3 regions of the Lysinibacillus telephonicus genome follow, and region 3 is predicted to be linked to each of the others. Evidence: riboswitches for the same ligand, from Rfam matches in the RefSeq annotation. Region 3 holds a riboswitch; each other region holds the start of a gene.
The links. A riboswitch is a leader RNA that binds a small molecule or an ion and turns the genes downstream of it on or off. The one in region 3 is predicted to bind cyclic di-GMP.
Positions count from the first base shown of each region.

Region 1: it holds a riboswitch for cyclic di-GMP, as region 3 does, so the genes downstream of both, MKY04_RS19700 (methyl-accepting chemotaxis protein) here and MKY04_RS18990 (pyridoxal phosphate-dependent decarboxylase family protein) in region 3, are expected to answer to the same signal.
Region 2: it holds a riboswitch for cyclic di-GMP, as region 3 does, so the genes downstream of both, MKY04_RS21760 (methyl-accepting chemotaxis protein) here and MKY04_RS18990 (pyridoxal phosphate-dependent decarboxylase family protein) in region 3, are expected to answer to the same signal.

Region 1 is NZ_CP155468.1:4,091,025-4,095,255, forward strand. It holds gene MKY04_RS19695 (amidase family protein) at 1-551, opposite strand, end outside; gene MKY04_RS19700 (methyl-accepting chemotaxis protein) at 691-2,742, opposite strand; cyclic di-GMP riboswitch class I at 2,987-3,098, opposite strand; gene fdhA (formaldehyde dehydrogenase, glutathione-independent) at 3,704-4,231, opposite strand, start outside.
Region 2 is NZ_CP155468.1:4,497,830-4,502,060, reverse strand. It holds gene MKY04_RS21765 (VUT family protein) at 3-542, shown strand; cyclic di-GMP riboswitch class I at 784-870, shown strand; gene MKY04_RS21760 (methyl-accepting chemotaxis protein) at 962-2,485, shown strand; gene MKY04_RS21755 (aldo/keto reductase) at 2,560-3,402, opposite strand; gene MKY04_RS21750 (MFS transporter) at 3,681-4,231, opposite strand, start outside.
Region 3 is NZ_CP155468.1:3,905,118-3,909,348, reverse strand. It holds gene MKY04_RS18995 (phosphatidylglycerol lysyltransferase domain-containing protein) at 1-406, shown strand, start outside; gene MKY04_RS22325 (GtrA family protein) at 476-868, shown strand; cyclic di-GMP riboswitch class I at 1,146-1,229, shown strand; gene MKY04_RS18990 (pyridoxal phosphate-dependent decarboxylase family protein) at 1,375-3,024, shown strand; gene MKY04_RS18985 (HAMP domain-containing methyl-accepting chemotaxis protein) at 3,008-4,231, shown strand, end outside.

The DNA.
Region 1 (4,231 bases), 190 kb from region 3:
TTAAGATTATAAGGGTTTAAAGTTAAGCCACCCAATGAGCTGTATCCTAATCTGCCATAAGATGCTGCAAACTCTGACATATTTGTTTTAGCTAGGATAATCGCTCCTTCGTCCTTTAGTTTCTGAATAACAAAAGCATCTTCTGTCGGATAAGCATCCTTTAGTGCCACAGAACCCGCAGATGTAGGCATTCCTTTTACGTCAATATTATCCTTCACAACAATCGGAATACCATGAAGAATGCCTCTTGGACCTTTATTTTGTCTTTCTTCATCTAATTGCTTGGCAATCTCAACAGCTTGATCATTAATTGTAATGATTGAGTTAATCGCTGGGCCTTGCTTGTCATATGCCTCTATACGCTCTAGATAATACTCAACCAATTGTTCAGAAGTAATTTGGTTGTTATTTAAAGCATCAGAAATTTCACTAATACTCTTTTCAAATGGATCAAATTCCATTTCTTCTGCAGAAACACTTACTAATGGAAGCGTCGCTATTACAAAAATAAAAGCAATCAGGGTTTTAAGCTGATAAATTGTTTTAAACATAGTGTTTCCTCCCTTTTATAATGATTCGAAATAGTAAACTAATACACTTTTAAATATTCTGGATTATTAAACTAGATGATCTAATCATTAGGAATCATTAGATCATCTAACAATAAATTAAGTACTGTAAAGTGGATTTTTATAGTTTAAATTGCTGTATAACTTCCTCTAATTCAACTGACATTCTAGCTAACTCTTGAGCTGCTAATGAAACCTCTTCCATTGAGGCACTCATCTGTTGTGATGATGCAGCAACATTTTGTGAATGATCGTTAACCTCTAAACTTGTTTTCGAAACTTCCTCTATATGGGCTACAACTTCCGCTATATGTTTTTTCATGTTGCCCATTGCTACACTAACATCAGATATTCTTGTTGTGACATCAAGTACGGCATCCTTAATTTCTCCGAAGGCTCTTCCACTTTCATTTACAAGTTTCATTCCTTCTTTAGCCGAGTTTGCCCCTTGATTAACAAGACTCATTGAATCTTTAATTCCTTCTTTAATATCATTAATAATTTCATTGATCTGCAATGCTGAATGACTAGATTGCTCTGCAAGGTTTCGTACTTCGTCTGCTACTACCGCAAATCCCTTTCCATGTTCGCCAGCTCTTGCCGCTTCGATTGCAGCATTTAAAGCTAATAAGTTTGTTTGCTCTGAAATTGACTGTATCATCAAACTAATTTGACTAATTTCGTTCGACTTCTCATTTAATAGGCCAATTTTTTCAGCAGAAGAGCTCACATTTTTATCTATTTCACCCATTTGCTTTACAGTTTGATAAACAACATCACTACCTTGTTTAGCAGTTTCTGCTGAAAAATGAACAGACTGACTTACATTGTCCATGCTCATTGACACATCATCAACATGCTTAAACACTTCATTTATAATCCCTACAGCATTCTTCATTGCCACATTTTGTTCTTCTGTTCCAGAGGCGACGCTTTGGATAGAATCAGATATTTGATTCGAGGCTTTTTGATTCTCAATAGAAGATGCTGCCAGTTCCTCAGATGTAGCTGATAATGCCTGAGATTCTAATGAAATCTTTTTAATCGTTTCTTTTAAACTATTAGACATAATATTGTAATTCTTACCCATATCTCCAATTTCATCATTTGATTTAATCTCAACTAATTGAGTTAAATCACCTTGAGACATGGCTAATGATACATCACCAATATTTTTGATTCTTCGTGTTATACCTTGACTCACGAAAATAGAAACGATTATAGCTATTACTGCAATAATTCCACCAATAATAGAGATATTTGTGCGGATGGAGTTTGCCGTCGCTAAAAGTTCACTCTTTTCGATGACAGTGATATATTTCCAGCCTTCATTTTTTGATGTGACTGTGTTTAATACATATTCTTTTCCATCAATTATTGCTTCAAATGAACCATCTTTACTTAAATCCTCTAGTTCCGGAACATTCAGTTCGGAAATTGGTTGGAAATTCAGTTCTGGATTCTTTGGATTTGCAAGGATTGTTCCATCCTCTTGCGCTAGAATTACATAACCATTTTCTCCTATGCTGATTTCCTTAATCATATTTGTTAAACCATCTAGACTTACATCCAGACCTAACACACCTATTTCTTTTCCGTCCTTTTCAATCGTAACAACATTACTTACGATAATTCCCTCTATTCCAGTTGCTGCATAGGCGCTTGTTAACTTTACTTTTCCTGGATCTTCAGCTGCTGTCGTATACCAAGGACGATCTCTTGGATCAAAGCCTGCTGGCACAGGACCCTCTGGATATTGGACATAACCTCCATCCGATGTGCCTATATAAACATAAGCTGCATTTGGATGACTCTCACTAAATTGAGAAAACACCTCATATATTGCTCGCTCTTTTTCCCCATTAGTAGAAGGAGTCATGTCAATTGAATCTTCCCCTGCTACATCCATATAGGAGGTAATACTTGAATCAGCATTTATAACAGATGGGTTGGTAGCTAGTAAACTCACGTTTTCCCTAATAGATTCAAAATACATAGAAATTCCATTATCAACCTGTTTAATTTCTCTTTCACTAAAATTGAGATAATCTTTCTCAGTTATTTTGCTAACTGTATTATTTACTAAAAATCCAACAAAGATGATCGGTACTAACGATAGTAATAAAGAATAAATTAAAACTTTTGCTTTAAATGAAAATCTTCTTTTATTCATATTGCCAAACCTTTCTATTGTTTTAGTGAAACTATTAGAATTTCCACATCTTGCACGTCAATAAACTGTTATCATCCCTCTCTAAAACTTTCACTACACAAAGTTATTGCTAAATATTATAAATGTACAAAAGCTTGTTTTATAATTAGCAATCATCTAGCTTATGGAATAAAACTTGCCAAAAAAAAACTACTCTATTTTTCATAGAATAGCCAAAGGATTTAAATTAGTAAGAATCCGTAAATTTGGTAACCAGGCGATCATCGTTTAAATTGCAGGATTTTGATTCATCCTACTAAACCTTAGACCCTAGGCTTTGCGTCCTACCCTTTCGGAATAGTTTGCCTTTATCTTCCATAAATATAAGATTAAACTCATCTCTTATAATAATCGCATGTAATTATACAAATTTCAATAATTTATGACAATAAAACCAAAATACTTATTATTTTCTACAGGAAAAACTATGCACTATATTATAATCGGGATAATTAAATCTTCCTAGAAATACTATTGTAAATGCAATACGAAGGTTCTATGGCTAAATGAAAAAGACTCCTTCTCTGATCTATTAGAACAGTACCTTCCTCTATTAGAATGAGTAAGCCTGAAAATCAAAAAAACACCATCTCTTAGGTTAATTGCTGAGAGATGGCGTTAAGAGTAATACTATTTAATTTAAAGTTTGATTGCTAATTCAAGCTTCTTGATAACCGCTCAAACACTGTTTGCCTTACAGCATGCTCTCTGAGTTACAAGGCATTTTAACGCAACAGATGTCCATGCCTTATTTGGGGCAATGTCAGCGCTTACTAATTAGTCATCATCTCGGTGAATTTCTACCCTCATCAACAATTGAAATAACCATGGAAACTTCAAATTTTTCGCTTCTCACACCTGAAATAATTTTTTAGCTAAATCTAATGTAATATTACTCATAATAATAGGCCATTTGTCTAACTTATTTATTTAAAATTTCATGAGGATCAATGACAAACTTCTTGGAAGCTCCCTGATCAAATTCAGCATATGCAGCTGGTGCTTGATCTAAAGAAATTGGTGTTGCATTTACAGCTTTAGCAATTTGCGCTTTCCCGCTCAGGATAGCCATCATTAAGTCACGGTGATATTTCATAACCGGTGTTTGACCAGTTACAAACGTATGAGCTTTAGCCCATCCAAGCCCCAAACGAACCTTTAATGTACCGATTTTCGCATCCTCATCGACTGCCCCCGGATCACCTGTAACATATAGACCAGGAATACCCAGTCGCCCTCCAGCACGGGTAACTTCCATTATGGAGTTTAATACAGTAGCTGGAGCTTCACCGGTCCCTTTACCATGTCCGTGGGCTTCAAAACCGACACAGTCAATCGCACAATCGACCTCTGGACTTCCTAAAATCTGTTCAATTTGTTCTCCAAGATTTGGATGTTCTCTAAGATTTACTGTTTCACAACCGAAGCTCTTAGCCTGTGCTAGTCGCTC
Region 2 (4,231 bases), 590 kb from region 3:
TCATGAGAATAATATTCTACCTATTATCCATTATCATCGCTAATGTTGTAACGGCAGCGTTTGCACCTTTACAATTAGGGATGTTTATCGTTCCGATGGGGACGCTTTTAATTGGATCAACCTTTATTTTTAGAGATCTTGTGCAAAATAAATATGGCAGAGCAAAGACCTATTTATTTATTTTTATTGCATTAATTTTATCAGGTATTGTTTCATTCATACTTGGGGATACAGTTTGGATTGTGATGGCATCTGCAATTTCATTTGTAATCTCCGAGACGGCTGATACAGAAATTTATACACGTTTGAAACTTCCGATTGCTTGGCGAGTATTATATAGCGGGATTGTTGGAGGATGTCTCGACTCTGTAATTTTTGTAGTAATTGGTTTAAGTCCGATTGGTGCAAATGTTTTACCATGGGAAGCTATTCCAGCGGCTATATTAGGCCAAATCATCGTAAAGACAGTAATTCAAATGTTCGGTGCACTAATTTATAACCGAGTTCGTGTAATTAATAGAAAACCTCTAATCTCAGAATAATAAATTATAGTTAATAATTTTCCTTAAAATAAGTTAATAGTAAAAAAGACTTACAAAAAGCGCAAGGATGTGATAATTAATATCATTCTTGCGTTTTGTTTTTAATACTTTTCTAACGAAAATCTCAAATTGATAAGAGTGAAATTTTTACCATATATAGACTTGCTTATAATAAAATGGTAACATAATAGAAAATTGCATTAATCAGGTTATTTTCCAGAAAATGCTTACAATTTAACTTAATTTGAAAAGGCAAACTCATTGAAAAATGGGGACGCAAAGCCACGGGTCTAAGGTTTGAAAAAACTATGATAGCCGGGTTGCCGAAAAATCTAATGAAGTTTTTGGCTGCTCACTTTTTGAGTAGATTTTTCAACGGTTTAGCGGGGGCGATTGCAATCATAAGGGGGATTATTAGTTTGGAAAGTGCAAAAAACCGTATCATTCTTATTTTATCTTCAATAATTCTTATAGCCTCAATAATTGTTCACTTCCTTCATCGAGTATTAAATGTTTCTTTATATTGGATCGATGAACATCCAATTCATCACATTCAGCAATCAGATTTAGTTCTTAACATTTTTTTAAGTATCCCTATACTATTACTCATCACAACGCTTTTCTTTTATCGTAAAAATAACGATCATTCAATAATACCTCTTTTGAATACATTGACAATTACATTTGGCAGTATGTCGATGATTGCTGGCGGAGAAGGAATGGTAGAATATCATTTCTCAATTTTTATGGTAGTTGCTATAGTTGGTTATTATGAAAAAGTAAATCTTATTATTGTTATGACTCTGCTCTTTACTATCCAGCATTTATTAGGTTTTTTCTTTTTAAGTGAATACGTGTTTGGACAGTTGGAATACCCATTTTCAATGCTTATAATTCACGCTTTATTTTTACTAGGAACTTCAGGTGCCATCACATGGCAAACGATTCAAAAGAGTAAGCTATTAGCGGATTTAGATCAAAAACAACAAAAACAACAAATTTTAAGTGGAGTAATCGAAAAACTATCAATTAGCTCTGAAAAACTAATAAATGCATCAGTACAGCTAAATGAAAATTATGATTTAAATAGATTAGCCATTAATGGGATGGCAGCAAATATTCGAGAGATATCTAGCGGTGCCGACATACAGAGGCAGCAAACGGAGGGCAGCTCTGCAGCAATTCAGGAAATCAACCATGGGATTCATGAAATTACCGAAACAGCTAAGGAATTATCCGAAATTTCAATAGCTACAGCAGATGAAGCAAATGAAGGAAATGTAATGATTTATAAAACTGTTCAACAGATGCAATTAATAAATGAAAAAGTAAGCTCATCTTCAGAGATGGTAAAAAAACTGAATCATCGTTCTGAAGAAATTGGTGATATCGTTAAAATTATTACAGACATTGCTTCTCAAACAAACTTGCTAGCTTTAAATGCTGCAATTGAAGCAGCAAGAGCTGGAGAGCATGGAAAGGGATTTGCTGTTGTAGCGGATGAAGTTAGGAAATTAGCGGAGGAATCAGTTGGTTCCGCAAGTAAAATTACAAGTATAATAAAGTCTATTCAAGAAGACACAGTCTCTTCAGCAAAATCAATGGATCAAGTAATTAATGAGGCGAAAACGGGATTAGAGGTTGTTAAAGAAACTGGCGAAATTTTTGGCCGAATTTATGAATCAATCAATGGTGTTGCAAATCGAATTAAACAGATTGCTTTATCATCAACAGATGTTTCAGCAGCAACAAAACAAGTGTCATTGTCCCTAAATGAAATGTCCTATTTTGCTGAAATGACTTCAGCAAATACACAAAATGTAGTTCATTCATCAGAAGAACAATTAGCCTCTGTGGAAATTTTATCGACTTTAATTACATCGTTAAATGATATTACATTAGAATTGCAGGAGCTAATTCGTGAAACAGAACAGTTAAGGTAAGGAAGAGTACCCTTTAATTACTAAACAAAAACAGACGCATCCTAAATATTTGGATGCGTCTGTTTTTAAAAAACTTAAAAATCAAAGTTGTCAGGGTCTGGACCTACACGGTGATTTTTATTTAATTGATTAATTTGCTCCACATGTTCATTTGATAGCTCAAAATTAAAGACATCTGCGTTTTCAACAATTCTGTGCTCTTTTGTAGATTTTGGAATAGTTACAACGCCGTTTTGTAAATCCCAGCGTAATATAATTTGAGCAATTGTTTTATTATAATGGTTAGCGATTTCTTGTAGAACTGGATGATCCAATAATTGACCTTGCGCAAGAGGAGACCAAGCCTCTACTTGAATTTCGTTTGCTTTACAGTAAGCACGTACTTCTTGTTGAGTTAACAGCGGGTGGAATTCTACTTGGTTAACCATTGGCTTAATTTCTGCATCTTTCATTAAGTCTTCAAGATGGTGAACCTGGAAATTACTTACTCCAATTGCCTTTACTTTTCCTTCTTTATAAAGAGTTTCTAAAGCACGCCATGCATCTTTATATTTTCCTTCAACAGGCCAGTGAATAAGATACAAATCTAAGTAATCAAGCTGAAGCTTCTTTAAGCTTGTCTCAAAAGCTGCAAGAGTTGATTCATAACCTAAATCAGAATTCCACACTTTTGATGTAACAAATAAATCTTCTCTAGAAAGTCCTGTCTCTGCTAGCCCTTCTTTAATGGCTTGCCCAACGCCTTCTTCATTTTGGTAAATAGCCGCTGTATCAATGCTGCGGTAGCCGTGCTTAATAGCATATTTGACAGCATTAACTAGCTCAGGCCCTTCTTCAACTTTAAAAACGCCAATACCAAGCCAAGGCATTTTAACGCCGTTATACAAAGTAGTTGTGTCTTGTAAATTTTTAATCATTATTTATTCCTCCAGTTTTTTTATAAAGTATTGAAACATTCCAGCAAATAAATTAGCGCACCACCACCTTATTTATTTGTAAGAGCTGTACTTCATAAAATCTTTCTTTTACCAAATAAGAAAGTATATGAATTTTTTAGCAATGTCCAGCAGCAAGATTCACTAAGTGCTTCCTCCTACGAAAAAAGGCTTTTCTCGACAAGACTCCAGCTGTAGGATTCATATGAAGTTAATTGACCGCCTAAATAGCGATGTGGCGATTTTTGCCATAAACACAGCTAAAGGCTGCTAACACTGATGTTATTTTCGTTGCTCTTTGCTTCTAGGAATCGACTCCAGCCAGTTAGAAGAACGGCAACTGCAACCATTAAGGCTCCTATCCATGTAGTATGAATAAGACCAATAGAGTCGGCAACGATGCCGCCTAAGAAGGAACCAATTGCAATTCCAGCGTTAAATGCCGCAATATTAATAGCTGATGCTACATCTACCGCAGTAGGTACATAACGCTCTGCCAACATAACTACATAAACTTGTAGTCCGGGAACATTCATGAAAGCCAGAAGTCCCATAAAGAAAATTGTAATTAAGCCCGCAATTTTAAATGGTGCGGTAAACATAAGAACAAAGAGAATAATGGCTTGAACTATAAACATATAAAATAATGCTTTAATTGGATTTCGATTAGAAAGTTTTCCACCTAAAGTATTGCCTATTGCAATCGCAATACCGTATCCAAATAATACCACAGAAATAGTTCCCTCATTAAATCCTGTAACTTTCTGTAGTAAAGGCGACAGATAAGTAAAGACGACAAACGTTCCTCCAT
Region 3 (4,231 bases):
AATTGACCTTATGAGAAAATGTAAACAAAGTCCGCATGGAACGATGGATGTATTATTTTTACATATTTTTGACTGGGCAAAAAACAAAGCCTACCAAAATTGTAGTTTAGGAATGGCCCCATTATCGAATGTAGGAAATTGCAAGCATTCATTTATTAGTGAAAAAATCATTCGTTGTATCTATCTTTATGGAAATAAAAAGTACAATTTTAAAGGGTTAAGAGAGTTTAAAGGTAAATTTGCTACAGAATGGGAACCAAAGTATTTGGCATATAAAAAATCATTTTTACCAATTATTTTCCTTCAACTTGTTTTATTAATAAATCGTAAACAATCATCCAGAGAACCTTTTCCAGGCAAAGGGAAAGTTATTGCGAAAAAAGGTAATAAGTTGCGTTATGAATAAAGAAATAGAATTCTTTGTAGTGCGTTTATAGAAGGATTAGAACTAGAAAAATTTTGAGAGGGAAGAACGGTGTTGTTGGGTAAAGGTTTATTTCAAAAGTTTATTAAATATAGTTTTGTAGGTTGTATTAGTACGTGTATTTACTTTCTTTCTGTTTTTGTTTTAGTAGAACGATTTCACAATGAACCTGTAATTGCTTCAGCTATTGCCTTCATTATAATGACTATTGTTTCGTTTTTTTTGAATGTACGTTATACATTTGGTAGTAATGTTACATATCAGAAACTATTGCGTTTTTTTATTGTATCCACAATTGGTTTTACACTGAATTTCTTGCTAATGTTTTTTATTGTACGTATCCTTGATTATCACTATTTTGTAGGGGAGTTAGTTACAATTTTAGTAATCCCTATTGTTAATTTTATATTAAATAACTATTGGACTTTCCAATCACAATATTAAAATGTACTTAATCCTTAATTGAAAATAATAAATTTTGCATTCTAACATCACGATGATATATACATAATGATTTGTAATTCTCGGACACTCTTTATAGGGTGTCTTTTTTGTTCATTTTAGTTAATTATATATATTTGGCTTCCTAATAAAGTAAATTAGCATTTATTATTTCACATTTTTAAAAGATGATTAGTAGTAATATTCTATCTATTCAGAATTAATAAAATTAGAAAAATGACCCAATCCACATGGTATTATTACGTCATAATGTAAATAATTACAATAAAAGCAAACTCATTGAAAAATGAGGACGCAAAGCTTCAGGTCTAAGGTTCATTGCTATGACGGCTGGGTTGCAATCTATTATGAATACAATTTTTTTCTAACATTTTGCAACCCTTTTTTCAAAGGGCTTTTTTTTGTAAGTAAATGTTTTTTATTTTAAATTTCCAATTTATAAAGAACGTTTATAAAAGGCTTTAAAATAAGCAATTGGAGGAATGACAATGGATTTTAAAAGTGTACAACAACTATTTCCAAGTGAGGATGGAAGCAAGCTTCAACAAAAGGCATTCTTAAAAAATATTGAAAACTTGGTAATGAACATCGACAATTTAAAAAATCCTAACAAATCTACGTTAGGTACTATTCAAGAAAAAAGTGATGATTTTTATAAAGAACTTATAGAGAATACAAATACACCTCAAACGGGAATTGAAATGGAACAAGTTGTCCATGAGTTAATAAATCTCTCAAAGGGAAGTCCTTATCAAACAAGAAACTATGTAACTAATTCTATTCCGCTAGCAAGTATTCCGGGAGTTATCGGCCAATTAACAGCATCTTTATTAAACTCAAATAGTTTGTGGGATGTTTATGGACCAGCAGCGACAGAAGCAGAGGTTAGAGTTATTTCGATGATGTCAAAGATAGTGGGATATGATTATACAAAAAGCTGGGGCTATACGACATGGGGTGGTCAAGGAGCTGTATTTAACGGCTTGCGGCTTGCGATTGTTAAGCAATTTCCAAACTCAAATAAGGAAGGCATTCCAAATAACTTATATTGCTTTGCTTCTGAAAATGCTCATTATAGTTTACTAAAATCTGTTGAGGCAACTGGAATTGGGAGCAATCATTTAATAACTGTTAAAGCAGGATCAGATCATTCCATGGACTTAGATGATTTAAGATTAAAACTGGAAAAAGTCATTCAAAATGGAGGAATTCCAGTTTATATTGTTGCAACTACAGGAGCAACTGATAGTTTTGGAATCGATGATGTTAAAGCAATTAAAGAAATAGCTGCTGAAATAGAAGAGAAATATCAATTAAAACCAATTCATATTCATGCGGATTCTGCGATGGGCGGATTTTATAGCTTTTTCCGTGAATATGATTTTATGAACAATCCACTTCAATTTGAAGAAGAAGTATTAACAAGTCTGAAGAAAATAAATAATCGAATGAAATATATTCATCTTGCTGATAGTTGTTGTTTTGATTTCCATAAACTTGGACAAAACCCTTACAACGCAAGCCTTTATTTAGTTAAAAATGGACAAGACTTTGGCTTACTTGACCTAGAGGAATTTGATACACCGTATGTAGGCAATCGAGGCTATGGAAGCTACCATACAGGATATACTTTAGAATGCTCGCGAATGGGAAGCGCAATTTCCATCTATGCATCATTATTAGCTTTTGGTGTGGAAGGTTATCAACAATTACTAGCTAACTATATTCGTGTAAATTTAGCTTTCCGTAAAAAATTAATAACAAATTTCCCTAGAATAGGTATTACTAATAGCGAAACAATCGGACCAATTACTACTTTTAGATTGTATGAGAATAAAGCAAAATGGGATCTTGAAATAAGCGGAAAATTAAAGGTCGATGAAATTGAAAAAACAAACGAATTAAACGATCGATTATTTGAGATTTTAGGTAAAAATCGTGAAGATGTATTCTTTGGAGATACAAAAAAACAATGTATGGTATATGCTTCAGATTCAAAAGAACGACTTCCAGTTTATGTAGCAAAGTTTTTCTCAATTTCTCCTTATACAACAATAGAACATTTAGACCATATTACCACAGCTCTAGACAGTGCTATTAAAGAACTGGAGGAAATAGAAAATGAAGTTCTTATCTAAATTTAAACATTCTATTCTTATGAAATATGTTTTAAGTTTTGTCATTCCTATTGCAATATTTTCAATTTGTTTTAGCTTCATTCTATACACATTTTCACAAAGTATCGTAAATAACCATGTGCTAGTGCAATTTGAAAAAAACCTTGAGTTATTAGTACAAGAGGCGCAGTTGGAAATTGACCCATCTGTTGCGGAGGCTGCGGATGATGGAAATCAACAACAATATCAAGAACTTTTAAACCTTCTAAATAATTTTGCTGAAAAACATGATTCGATTCAGTTAATATATATTTTGACACAAAAAGATGGTAAAAGTTATATCGTTGGAGTTAACGGTGATGACTTATATGGAACAGAATATGCGATAACTGGGGAAATGAATAAAACATTCACGGAAGGTTCAACTGAAATAAGTGATATTTATGAAGATGAATATGGGGTTCATAAATCCATCTCTGCCTCTCTTGAAGGAACGAATATGTTAATAGGGATAGATATTGATGCATCGTTCATTCAAAAGTTGTTGTCAAATATTTTAGCTGTATCCATTATTACATCCTTGGTATTTATTATAATCGGAGTGGCTATTGCTTTCGTAGTAAGCAAGAAAATTATCAATCCACTTATTTTAATTCGAAATTATGTAAGCCGTGTAGCTGACGGGGATCTATCTATGGATGAGCTCAACATAAAAGGGAAAGATGAAATCGCTCAATTAGCTGAAGGTATTCAAAGGATGGTGCAAAGTTTAAACGAATTAATTGCTTCCATCTCAGTAAACGCAGACACAGTAGCTGCTACCTCTGAGGAACTTATGGCCGGTGCAGAGCAAACAAGTCAATCTATTAACCAAATTACTGGGGCAATTCAAGAAGTATCTAGTGGTATGGAAAATCAAGTATCCCATATTGAAAATATGAACGATAGCGTATCGAATATTTCTAGTAGTATGCAACAGATTTCTGAGAATATAGGTATGGTTGCGAACAATTCACAAAAAACAACTAATATTGCGGAAAATGGCAGCAAGGTTATTGAAAATGCTGTGGAAAAAATCCATTTCACTTATAAGACAATACAAGAAACTTCTGATGTAGTGAACCGTTTAAGTGATTATACGAAAGAAATTAGTGACATTGTAACAATCATAACTGAGATTACAGATCAAACAAACTTACTGGCATTAAATGCTTCAATTGAGGCAGCA